3 linked regions of the Corallococcus sp. EGB genome follow. The protein of the gene in region 2 interacts with the protein of the main gene of each other region in a pairwise test. Links are inferred from orthologs where the notes say so. Each region holds a gene or a part of one and is shown on either strand. Other genes may lie near its edges.

Evidence for each region.
Region 1: the proteins of rho (region 2) and nusG interact in binary tests that used the Escherichia coli proteins (3 or more experiments, as listed by UniProt). The link is inferred for Corallococcus sp. EGB from one-to-one orthologs.
Region 3: the proteins of rho (region 2) and yhbY interact in binary tests that used the Escherichia coli proteins (3 or more experiments, as listed by UniProt). The link is inferred for Corallococcus sp. EGB from one-to-one orthologs.

The regions. Positions count from the first base shown.
Region 1 is NZ_CP079946.1:5,887,514-5,891,319, forward strand. What follows is about bases 332-3,204. They hold nusG (transcription termination/antitermination protein NusG), read right to left. Parts: upstream 2,106-3,204; coding sequence 1,557-2,105; downstream 332-1,556. Other genes in these bases: rplA (50S ribosomal protein L1), read right to left, coding at 332-973; rplK (50S ribosomal protein L11), read right to left, coding at 1,002-1,448; secE (preprotein translocase subunit SecE), read right to left, coding at 2,105-2,548; rpmG (50S ribosomal protein L33), read right to left, coding at 2,736-2,900; tuf (elongation factor Tu), read right to left, coding at 2,995-3,204. In the rest of the region: more of rplA, read right to left, coding at 260-331; more of tuf, read right to left, coding at 3,205-3,806. UniProt on the Escherichia coli protein: Part of the processive rRNA transcription and antitermination complex (rrnTAC). The complex forms an RNA-chaperone ring around the RNA exit tunnel of RNA polymerase (RNAP).
Region 2 is NZ_CP079946.1:7,312,500-7,316,323, forward strand. What follows is about bases 643-3,533. They hold rho (transcription termination factor Rho), read right to left. Parts: upstream 2,950-3,533; coding sequence 1,336-2,949; downstream 643-1,335. Other genes in these bases: KYK13_RS29710 (ATP-binding protein), read left to right, coding at 643-968; KYK13_RS29715 (hypothetical protein), read right to left, coding at 990-1,310; ligA (NAD-dependent DNA ligase LigA), read left to right, coding at 3,446-3,533. Outside these bases: more of KYK13_RS29710, read left to right, coding at 1-642; more of ligA, read left to right, coding at 3,534-3,824. UniProt on the Escherichia coli protein: Facilitates transcription termination by a mechanism that involves Rho binding to the nascent RNA, activation of Rho's RNA-dependent ATPase activity, and release of the mRNA from the DNA template.
Region 3 is NZ_CP079946.1:1,262,422-1,266,300, reverse strand. The notes cover bases 1-2,946. They hold yhbY (ribosome assembly RNA-binding protein YhbY), read left to right. Parts: upstream 1-1,268; coding sequence 1,269-1,625; downstream 1,626-2,946. Other genes in these bases: KYK13_RS05195 (hypothetical protein), read left to right, coding at 2,032-2,922; KYK13_RS05200 (hypothetical protein), read left to right, coding at 1,817-2,035; KYK13_RS05210 (DnaJ domain-containing protein), read left to right, coding at 1-1,238. Also shown: KYK13_RS05190 (hypothetical protein), read left to right, coding at 3,059-3,879.

The sequences.
Region 1 (3,806 bases), 1.4 Mb from region 2 along the record:
ACCAGGAGTGGATGGACGGCCCGACCGGTTGCCCGGTTCCCAACGGACGCGTCTTCCCCAATCCAGGTCCCTGCTGTCATGAACCAGGTCGGAACGCCGCGTCTCACGACATGGCGCTCCAATTGCAAAAGCCGGGGGCCTATACCCCCGGCTTTCGCAAAGATCCAGCACTTTCTATCGGACCAATGTTCTGCGGGCGACAGGACTGACGCTCCCCGTCAGGGAGCGCACCCTTCCCTGCCCGTCCTGACACCCGCGACTAGCGGTGACGCGCCAGGATTTCCTGGGTGTCGAGCTTGATGCCCGGCCCCATGGTCGTCGAGATGGCGATGCCCTTCAGGTACACGCCCTTGGCGGTGGCCGGCTTGAGCTTCATCACCAGGTCCACCAGCGCGTTGAAGTTCGCCTCGAGCTTGTCCGCGGCGAAGGAGGCCTTGCCCATCTTGGCGTGGACGATGCCCGCCTTCTCCGCGCGGAAGTCCACCTTACCGCCCTTGGAGTCACGGATGGCCTTGGCCACGTCCATGGTCACCGTGCCGACCTTCGGGTTCGGCATGAGGCCGCGGGGACCGAGCACCTTACCGAGGCGGCCGACGATACCCATCATGTCCGGCGTCGCGATGACGGTGTCGAAGTCGAGGAAGCCCTCCTCGATGCGCTTCTGGAGGTCCTCCGCGCCCACGATGTCGGCGCCGGCGTTGGCGGCCTCGGTGGCGCGCTCGCCCTTGGCGAACACGGCCACGCGCACGGTGGCGCCGGTGCCGTGCGGGAGCACCACGGCGCCACGGACCATCTGGTCCGCGTGCTTCGGGTCCACGCCCAGGTTGATGGCGACGTCGACCGTCTGGTCGTACTTCGTCGCGCGGGCCTCAACGGTCTTCTTCAGCAGCGCGAAGCCCTCGGCGACGGCGTAGCGCTTGTTGCGGTCCACCAGCTCGTTGGACGCGCGGAACTTCTTTCCGGAGTTAGCCATTGCAGGAATCCTTGAGAATGAGGGCGGGCTAGCCGACGACGTCGATGCCCATGGAGCGCGCGGTGCCAGCAATGGTGTTCATGCAGGCTTCGATGGACGCGGCGGTGGTGTCCTGGATCTTCTTCTTGGCGATCTCCTCGAGCTGCTTGCGGGAGATCTGCCCCACCTTCTCCTTGCCCGGCTTCTTCGCGCCCGAACCCTTCTTCTTCTCCGTGTGGAGACCCGCGGCCTTCTTGATGAGGATGGCGGCGGGAGGGGTCTTCAGGATGAAGGTGAAGGAGCGGTCCTGATACACGGTGATGATCACCGGGATGATCAGACCCTCCTTGGCCTCCGCCTGCGTCTTGGCGTTGAACTGCTTGCAGAACTCCATGATGTTCACGCCCTGCTGACCGAGCGCGGGGCCGATCGGCGGGGCGGGGTTCGCCTTGCCGGCGGGGATCTGCAACTTGACCTGACCTGTGACCTTCTTCATCGGCGGACTGCTGCCTTTCGAGGGGGTGGTTCCGACGGATCGCCAGACGGGGCGACCCTCCCACCCGTGATTCCACGCCCGTCACCCGGGCGCGGAAGACTGTTGAAACTAGCCGGTGGTCTTTTCCACCTGCATGAAGTCGAGCTCCACGGGGGTCGCACGACCGAAGATGCTGACGAGCACGCGCACGCGGCCCTTCTCCGGGTTGACCTCTTCCACGGTGCCATTGAAGTTGGCGAACGGGCCGTCGATGACGCGCACCGTGTCGCTGGTCTCGAACTGGACCTTGGGCTTGGCCTTGTGCGCGCCCTCGGTGACCTGCGCGGTGAGGCGCTCGACCTCGCGGTCCGACATGGGCCGGGGCTGCTCGTTCTGCCCCACGCCCGGGAACCCCGTCACCTTGGAGGTGTTCTTCACCAGGTGGACGGTGATGTCGTTGAGCTCCATCTGGACGAAGATGTAGCCGGGGAAGAGCTTGCGGCGGGTGGTCTTCTTCTCGCCGTTCACCATCTCCACGACCTGCTCCATGGGGATGAGGATCTCACCGATCAGATCCTGGTCCTGCAGGCCCTTGAGGCGCACCTGCTCTTCCAGGTTCTTCTTCGCCTGGTTCTCGTAGTTCGAGTAGGTCTGGACCGTGAACCATTTCTTCGCCATTACAGCTTCCCCCACAGGGCAGGCAGCCACTCCACCATCAAGTTGTACGCGACGGTGTCGATGCAGAAGAGCAGAACGGCCGCCACCAGCGAGGCGACGACCACGGCCATGGTCGACGCGCGGGTCTCCGACCAGGTAGGCCAGGTGACCTTCATCAGCTCGGACGCCACGTCGATGGAGAGAGCGTGCGTGCGAGGGTGGAAGTAGGACGCCAGCACCAGGACCAGGGCGGCCACGTAGCCCACCAGCGTCGACACGCGCCAGCCGAGCCCCTCGAAGAGTTCGACGTCGCTCCATCCGAACCGGCTCCAGAGCAACCCGAAGACGTGCTCCAGGAAGAGGGCCAGGACGATGCCCGCGACGAGATAGAAGATGACCACGAGCCGCTTGGGGTCGATGCCCGAGCGGTTAGCCTGCTGGCTGGCCTCAGATGCCGTCGCCATGGTGCCTCACGAGGGACTGCGGAAGCGGGACTGCGAAAATACAGGGACCCCCGGCACCGCTCGGTACCGGGGGTCCCTGTACTGAAGCTGGCAGGCCAGGAGGGATTCGAACCCCCAACACGCGGATTTGGAGACCGCTGCTCTACCGTTGGAGCTACTGGCCTAAACCTTCAATGAACCAGACGACCTAGACCTTGCCTTCTTTGTGGTCCGTGTGCTTGCGGCAACGAGGACAGAACTTGCTCAGCTCGAGCTTGTCCTGGCTCTTCCGCTTGTTCTTCGTGGTCGTGTAGTTCCGCTCCTTGCACGTGGTGCACTCGAGCGAGATGATGGAACGATTACCCTTCGGCATGGCTTATCTCACCAGATGCGAGAAGGGAAGGCTACAGAAGCAGCCCTCCCCTCCGCAACTCAGTGCCCGTGGTAGCTGGTCGGCGGGAGGCCGATCAGGCGATGATCTCCGCAACGACGCCGGCGCCCACCGTACGGCCACCCTCGCGGACGGCGAACCGGAGCTCCTTCTCCATCGCGACCGGGGTGATGAGCTCCACCTCGATGGCGATGTTGTCGCCCGGCATGACCATCTCGACGTTGTCCGGCAGCTTCACCGTGCCCGTCACGTCCGTGGTGCGGAAGTAGAACTGCGGACGGTACCCCTTGAAGAACGGGGTGTGGCGGCCGCCCTCTTCCTTCGACAGCACGTAAATCTGCGCCTTGAACTTCGTGTGCGGCGTGATGCTCCCCGGCTTCGCCAGCACCTGGCCGCGCTCCATGTCCTCGCGCTTGAGGCCACGCACCAGCGCGCCGATGTTGTCGCCCGCCCGGCCCTCGTCCAGCAGCTTGCGGAACATCTCCACGCCCGTCACCACCGTCTTCTGCGTCGCGCGCAGACCGACGACCTCCACTTCCTCGCCCACCTTGATGACGCCACGCTCCACGCGGCCCGTCGCCACCGTCCCGCGGCCGGCGATGGAGAAGACGTCTTCCACCGGCATCAGGAAGGGCTTGTCCGTCGCGCGCTGCGGCGTCGGGATGTAGCTGTCCACCGCCTCCATCAGCTTCAGGATGGCCGGCTCGCCGATGTCGCTGGTGTCACCCTCCAGCGCCTTCACCGCGGAGCCGGGGACGATGGGGATGGTGTCGCCCGGGAACTCGTACTTCTTCAGCAGGTCGCGCACCTCCATCTCCACGAGCTCGCGCAGCTCGGGGTCGTCCAGCAGGTCCACCTTGTTCAGGAAGACCACGATGTAGGGCACGC
Region 2 (3,824 bases):
CGAAGCTGGACGGCATGGGCCTCCTGCGGGCCCTGCGCGCCTCGCCCAGCACGCGCGAGCTGCCCATCCTGCTGTTGTCCGCGAAGGCCGGCGAGGAGGCCACGGTGGAGGGCCTGGCGTCCGGCGCGGATGACTACCTGGTGAAGCCCTTCTCCGCGGGCGAGCTGCTCGCGCGCATCGCGTCCAACCTGAAGCTCGCGCGGATGCGCGGGGAGATGGCAGACGAGCGCGCCCGCGCGGAGGGCCTGGCCGAGGCGCTGCGCGCCCGCGACGACTTCCTCTCCGTGGCGGCGCACGAGCTGCGCACGCCGCTGGCGGCCTTCCAGCTGCACCTGGAGCTGGTGGAGCGCGGCCTGGGCCGGGACGCGCCGCCCAGGGCGGTGGAGCGCCTGAAGCAGGCGCGGTCGTTCATCCGCCGGCTGGCTCTGCTCGTGGACGTGCTGATGGACGTGTCGCAGATCACCAGCGGCCGGCTGAAGCTCACCCGCACGGACGTGGACCTGGGCGACCTGCTGGTGGAGGTGACGCGCTTCGCGGAGGAGGAGGCGCGCCGAGACGGCACGCCGCTCACCGTGGACGTGAAGGGCCCGGTGATGGGCACCTTCGACCCGTCGCGCATCTCGCAGGTGGTGCACAACCTGGTCGCCAACGCGCTGAAGTTCGGCCGGGGCCGGCCGGTGGACGTGACGCTGCAGCCGGACGGTGAAGTCGTCCGCCTGTCCGTGGTGGACCACGGCATCGGCATCAAGCCGGAGGACCGCGAGCGCATCTTCGAGCGCTTCGAGCGCGCCGTGTCCACGCACCACTACGGCGGCCTGGGCCTGGGGCTCTGGGTGTCGCGTCAGGTGGTGGAGGCGCACCAGGGCCGCATCGACGTGGAGGACACGCCGGGCGGCGGCACCACCTTCCGCGTGACGCTGCCCTTGAGGGAGTCGCCGGTGGACATGGCCGGCGGGCTCGCCAGCTGAGCCGGAGGAAGCGGCCGCCTGCTACTGGCAGGCGGCGGCGCAGCGCGCGTTGCGGCACGTGGGGATGCACCGGCCGCAGTCCACGCTGTTGGGGGTGCACGTCCCATCGCACCGCACGCCGGAGCAGTCCGGCCCCACGTTGCGGTGGGTGATGGCGGTGCCCTCGCCGCAGCACGCGTTCGCCACGCAATCCGAGTCGGTGTAGCAGACCTGCTCGGAGAGCACCGGTGGGGTGTCTCCGATGGGCAGGTCCTCCACCCCGATGTCGCACCCGGCCAGAAGCCCCAGGGCAAGGCCCGCGATGACGCGGGCGGCGAGACGCGGGAGGCGGGCACGACGCATGGGGGGCTCCTTGGGCCGGAGGTGACTACCGGTTCATCGAGCCCAGGAACTCCGCGTTCGCCGCCGTCGGACGCATGTGCTTGAGCACGAACTCCATCGCGTCGATGGGGGTGAACGGGTGGAGCACCTGGCGCAACGCCGTAATGCGCACCAGGTCCGCCGGAGACAAGAGGAGCTCCTCCTTGCGGGTGCCGGATTTGTTGATGTCGAGCGTTGGGAAGATGCGCTTCTCCATCAACTTCCGGTCCAGGACGATTTCGGAGTTACCCGTGCCCTTGAACTCCTCGAAAATCACTTCGTCCATGCGGCTGCCGGTGTCGATGAGCGCCGTACCGATGATGGTGAGGCTGCCGCCCTCTTCGATGTTGCGGGCCGCGCCGAAGAAGCGCTTGGGCTTGTGGAGCGCGTTGGCGTCCACGCCGCCGGAGAGGATCTTTCCGGACGCCGGCACCACCGTGTTGTAGGCGCGCGCCAGACGGGTGATGGAGTCCAGCAGGATGCAGACGTCGTACTTCTGCTCGACCAGGCGCTTGGCCTTGTCGATGACCATCTCCGCCACCTGCACGTGGCGCGTGGCGGGCTCGTCGAAGGTGGAGGACACCACCTCGCCGCGCACGCTGCGCTCCATGTCCGTCACCTCCTCCGGGCGCTCGTCCACGAGCAGCACGATGAGGTAGACGTCCGGGTGGTTGCGGCTGATGGCGTGCGCGATGTTCTGCAGCAGCACCGTCTTGCCGGCCTTCGGCGGCGCCACGATGAGGCAGCGCTGGCCCAGGCCGATGGGGCAGAACATGTCGATGATGCGCGTGGTCATCTCCGACGACTCGTGCTCCAGCTTGAGCTTGCGCGTCGGATAGAGCGGCGTGAGGTTGTCGAACAGGATGCGCTCTCGCGCCGCGTCCGACATGGGGTCCGCGAAGTTGACCTTGTCCACCTTCTGCAGCGCGAAGAAGCGCTCGCCCTCGCGGGGCTGGCGGATGGGGCCCGTCACCGTATCGCCGGGCCGCAGGTTGAAGCGGCGCACCTGCGACGGCGACACGTAGATGTCGTCCGGGGACGGCTGGTAGTCGCTGTCCGCGCTGCGCAGGAAGCCGAAGCCGTCGCTGAGCAGCTCCAGCACGCCTTCCGCGTGGACCTCGAAGCGCTTGTCGGCGATGCCGCCCAGGAGCGCGAAGATGAGGTCCTGCTTCTTCAGGCCCTGGTAGCCCTCGATGCCCGTGTCGTGGGCCATCTTCGCCAGGTCCGTGATCTTCATCCGCTTCAGGTCATTGAGCTTGATGACCTGCATCGGGGTGCCGTCGCGCTGCACCTCCGTGATGGCGGGACCTTCCGCGGACTCCTGCGGGGCGGCCGGAGCGGCCTCCTCGGCGGGCGTCTCCTCCTCCGCGCGGCCCATCTCCTGGAGCTCGTCGTCGCGCACGGGACGGGAGATGGGCGTGAGCACCGGACGGGGCGCCTCCGCGGCGACCTCGGGGGCCTCGGCCTCCTCGGCGGGAGCCTCTTCCCGGCGGGCGGGAGCGCGGCGCGACCGGGGCGCGGGCTTCTCCGCCTCCTTCGCCGCCGCGCGCTTGCGCCGGGGCTTCTCCTCGGTGAACTCGGGCTCGACTACCTTCTCTCGGGGGGAACGGGCTTTGGCCATGACGGTCTGCGTACGGAATAGGGGGGAAGCGCCCGAAGGCTCGGGCAGGCTGTACGCGGGACGGCGGTCCGTCCGCGCGGCGCTCGGAAGCACCTTCCAGGAGGGCAGCACCACCCGGGTCCTGGGAACGGACCGGAGGGCGCTTGGGCCTGTGGTTGGGAAGAGATGGCGCCGGGGGAACCCCTGCGCCAGGAACCGCGCTGGAAACTATTGACCGCCTCCAGAGCTGTCAAGGCATCCGTGCCTGACTCCGTCCCGTTTTTCAGGGGGTTGCACTGGAGGGTGGGAGGACTACCAACCTGGAATCCGCTATGTAGCTGAAATTCGGGCCTAATGGGGCGACAGGCGCGCCCACCTGGGCTCAACACGCGTCCCCGGGTCCGCCTTCCCGGGTGCGTGAAGCAGTCCTGTCAGGTGGTACCGGTAGAGTGCCCTTCCTCCAACGCGGGGCGTGCGCGACTGGCCACGCCCCTGAATTGGGGTAAGGACACACCCCGTGGACACCTTCCCGAAAGCCGAAGCCCGCGCCCGAGCGCTCCGCCAGGAGCTGGCCCACCACAACCACCGCTACTACGTGCTGGACTCGCCGGAAATCAGCGACGCGCAATATGACGCGCTGATGCGGGAGCTCCAGGGGCTGGAGGAGCAGTACCCCCAGCTGGTGACGCCGGACTCGCCCACCCAGCGCGTGGGCGGCGCGGCGGTGGAGGATTTCGGGCAGGTGGTGCACACCACGCAGATGCTGTCGCTGGCGAACATCTTCGATGACGCCGGGCTGACGGAGTTCGACGAACGCATCCGCAAGCTGACGGGCCTGGCCAAGGTGGCCTACGTCTGCGAGCCCAAGCTGGACGGCCTGGCCATCTCCCTGAGGT
Region 3 (3,879 bases), 6.0 Mb from region 2 along the record:
TGATGAAGGAGCTGAACGGCGTCTCCTTCGCGGCGGTCTCTCGCGCGCAGGGGGCCCCCCCGCCGCCGGCCTCCGGGCCTGCCGTTGTCGCTGGAGCCACCGGTCCGGACGTGCCCGCCGCGGGTCCGGGGACCGCGAGCGCGGGAGCCCGGCCCGCCGCGCCTGTCGTGGGCCCCGCGGCCCCGCCGGTGGCCGCCCCCGGTGCGCCTGTCGCGGGTCCGGGCGTGCCCGGTGCGCCCGCTGGAGCCAGGCCCGCCGCGCCGGTGGCCGGCCCTGGTGCGCCCGTCGCCGGTCCAGGTGCCGCGCCTCGTCCCGCCGGCGCCGCTCCCGTGGCGGGCCCAGGTGCAGCGCGTCCGGGCACCGCGCCTGTCGCGGGCCCGGGTGCCATCCCGCGTCCTCCGGCTGCGTCCCCTGCCGGTGCAGCCCCCACCGCCGGCCCCGGTGCCCGGCCTCCAGGTGCTCCCGCCGGCGCCGCTCCCGTGGCGGGCCCGGGTGCCCGGCCCGCTCCGCCCGTCGTCGCCGCTGCGCCGGCCCCCGCCGCCTCGGGCCCCGCCCCTGGCTCGGACGAACTGCCCGCGCTGCGCCAGCTCGCCGCGACCATGAAGGGCCAGAACCACTTCCAGCGGCTCGGGCTCACCGAACAGACCGAAGGCAGCGCGGTGAAAATCGCCTACTTCCGCCTGGCCAAGCTCTACCACCCGGACACCCTGCCCCCGGGCGCCCCGCCGGAGCTGGAGAAGCTCAAGGCGGAGGTGTTCGCGTACATCGGCGACGCCTACCGCGCCCTCTCCGACGACAAGAGCCGCGCGGCCTACCTCGAAGAGCTCAAGAGCGGCGGCGGCGACGGCGTGGACGTCCAGGCCATCCTCCAGGCGGAGGAGTTCTTCCAGAAGGCCTGCATCCTGGTGAAGGCGCGCAAGTACCCGGAAGCCGTGAAGATGCTCAACGACGCCATCGCCCTCAACGCCGAGGAGCCGGAGTTCTTCGCCTGGCGGGGCTACGCGCGCTTCCTCGCCGCTCCGGACAAGAAGGCCGCCCAGCCGGAGGCCTTCCGCGAAATCCAGGCCGCCATCAAGCGCAACGAGCGCTGCGCCCCCGCCCACTACTTCCTGGGCGTCATCGCCAAGGTCTGCGGCGACGCGGCCGGCGCCCTCAAGCACTTCAAGCGGACGGTCGAGCTGCAACCGGACCACATCGATGCGATGCGAGAGGTCCGCATGGCGTCGCAAAAGAAGTAGGGTGCGCGCCTTTTCAAGGAGACACCCCCCATGCCCCTCACCGGGAAAGAACGCCGCCACCTGCGGGCCCTCGGCCACCACCTGGAGCCGGTGGTCATCGTCGGCTCGTCCGGCGTCACCGAGGGCGTCATCGCCGCCGTCGAGCAGGCGCTGAACGACCACGAGCTCATCAAGGTGAAGATCAACGAAGGCCCGGAAGGCCGCCACGAAGGCGCCGACAGCATCGCCGCGGCCACCGGCTCCGAGCTCGCGCAGCTGCTGGGCCGCACCGCCCTCTTCTTCAAGCGCCGCAAGCAGAAGTCCCGCTTCGAGGACATCCTCAAGGGACCCCATGAGCCCCGGCCGGCCCCCAAGCCGGACGAGGACAAGAAGCCCCGCCGTCGCTGAAGCGGACACTGTTTTCCAGGGTTCACGACGAAATCGGCCCCGCCCGGGCATTTTGTGCGGGTCCGAGAGCAGGCGAGCCCTCGTACCGGGTTCAAAATGTCCCTACGCTGGGGGTCTCCCCCCCCCGCGGAGGTGATGTGCAGACTCCCTCGTCCTCCCCCTCATCCGCCCCTGGATGGCATGACGTGCTGATGCATCACCTGGAGCCACTCCTGGGTGACTTCACCGCGAAGATGGCCATCCACACCGCCGCGCTGCGGGCCCTCAAGCGTCCACCCGAACAGGTGGGCGTGCAGGACGTGCCGCAGGTGCTGGAGGGGCTCAAGCCCATGCTCAACGTCTTCATCGGCGCGGCGCGCACGACGAACACCCTCACGGAGCTGTCGAAGGCCATGGAGAAGCTGCGATGAACGCCCCCCGTCCCTCTTCGGGTCGCGCGCTCGCGAAGGTGGCGCCCTGGCTGGGCGCCGTGCTGGTGCTCCAGTTGGTGCACCTGACCGCGGTGGCCACGTCGTTCCAGGACGCGCGTCAGCTGGCAATGGTGGGCGACGTTGCGGGCTGGGCCGTGGGCCTGCTCGCGGTGCTGGGCACGGCGGCGGCGGCGAAGTCGTTCGGCGCGGGGGACTACCTGCGCCGCGTGTGGGGCCTCCTGACGGTGGGCGCGCTCCTGTCGCTCGTCAGCACGGCCCTGCGCAGCTACTGGATGCACGCGGTGCCGGACGTGCCGTTCGCGCAGTCGCCGCTGTTGCCCGTGCGCATGGGCGTGGTGGTGCTGGCGAACGTGAGCACCACGTTCGCGCTGGTGCTGCTGGCGCGCACCTACAAGCAGTCCGGGCTCCAGCCGCCGTCCAGTCCGCGCGCGACGCTCCTGTGGGCGGTGGCGGCGGTGGCGGCGCTCGCGGTGGGCGGGCCCGCGCTCATCGCGGCGGTGAGGCACCTGGGCGAGGACTTCGCGGCCACGTGCACGGCGGTCATCGCGCTGGCGTCCAGCCTGGGGGACATGACGACCATCCTGCTCGTCGCGCCCATCCTCCGCGTCGCGTACATGCTTCGCGGCGGGCGGCTCGCCTGGGTGTGGTGGGCCATGGGCATCTCCGGCGCGGTGTGGCTCTTCTACGACGCGCGCGAGTGGCTGGCGCCGGTGCTGCCCGGCAATCCCGCGGAGGCGGTGGAGCTGCTGCGCACGCTGCGCACCTCGGGGCTCGCGATGCTGGGGCTCGCCGGGTGGTTGCAGCGCTCGGCGCTCACGTCGGCCCAGCGCCGGGAGAGCCCGAGCGTCGTCGTCCCCACCGCCTGACACGGCCCGTCGCGTCGAGCCGACGCGCGAGGCAGGAACCGGCCCGCTCCGTCTTCCGGGGCGGGCCGTCGTGTTTTCAGGCGTGCGGGGCTGCGGGAGACTGCGGCTTCCCCTTTTCTCCGGAGGCTTCACGTCCATGCGACCATCCCTGAGCTCCCTGCTGTTGGCCACCTGTCTGCTGACCGGGTGCCGGACGACGCGCGAAGCCCCCGTGGCGCCCGTGAAGGCGGACTGCGGTCCGGTGATTCCCGGCATGGAGGCGGTGCTCAAGCCCGCGGCCTTCGTCGTGCTGGGAGAGGTCCACGGCACCCAGGAGGCGCCGGCCTTCGCGGGGCGGCTGGCATGTCACGCGGCGGCGGCGGGACAGCCGGTGCGGTTGGCCCTGGAGCTGCCCGTGGAGGAGCAGGCGAGCCTGGATGCGTTCGTCGCGGGGGAAGCCGAAGGCCCTCTCGACAGCGCCTTCTGGCGGCGCGAGGTGCAGGATGGCCGCAGCAGCCAGGCCATGCGTCAGCTGCTGGAGCGCGTGCGCGGATGGAAGCACGCGGGGCTGCCGGTCCGGGTGGTGGCGTTCGACGCGGGTGGCAAGGACCGCGACGAGACGATGGCGGCACAGCTCCGTCAGGCGCGGAGCGAAGCGCGCGGGGACACCTTCATCGTGCTCGTGGGCAACCTGCACGCGCGCCGTGACGTGGGCGCGCCCTGGGACGAGAAGCTCCAGTTCATGACGCACCGGCTGCTCGAAGCGGAGCCCGGCCTGGTGTCGCTCGACATGGTGAACGCCGGAGGCTCCGCGTGGATCTGCCGTGGAATGACGGCGGACGCCTGTGGTCAGCATTCCCTGCGAGGCCGGGGGGAGGTCCAGGCCCCGGGCATCACCCTCCAGAAGAACGCGGAGGATCCAGACGGATACGACGGCACGTACTCCGTCGGAGCGCTGACCGCCTCTCCGCCCGCGTT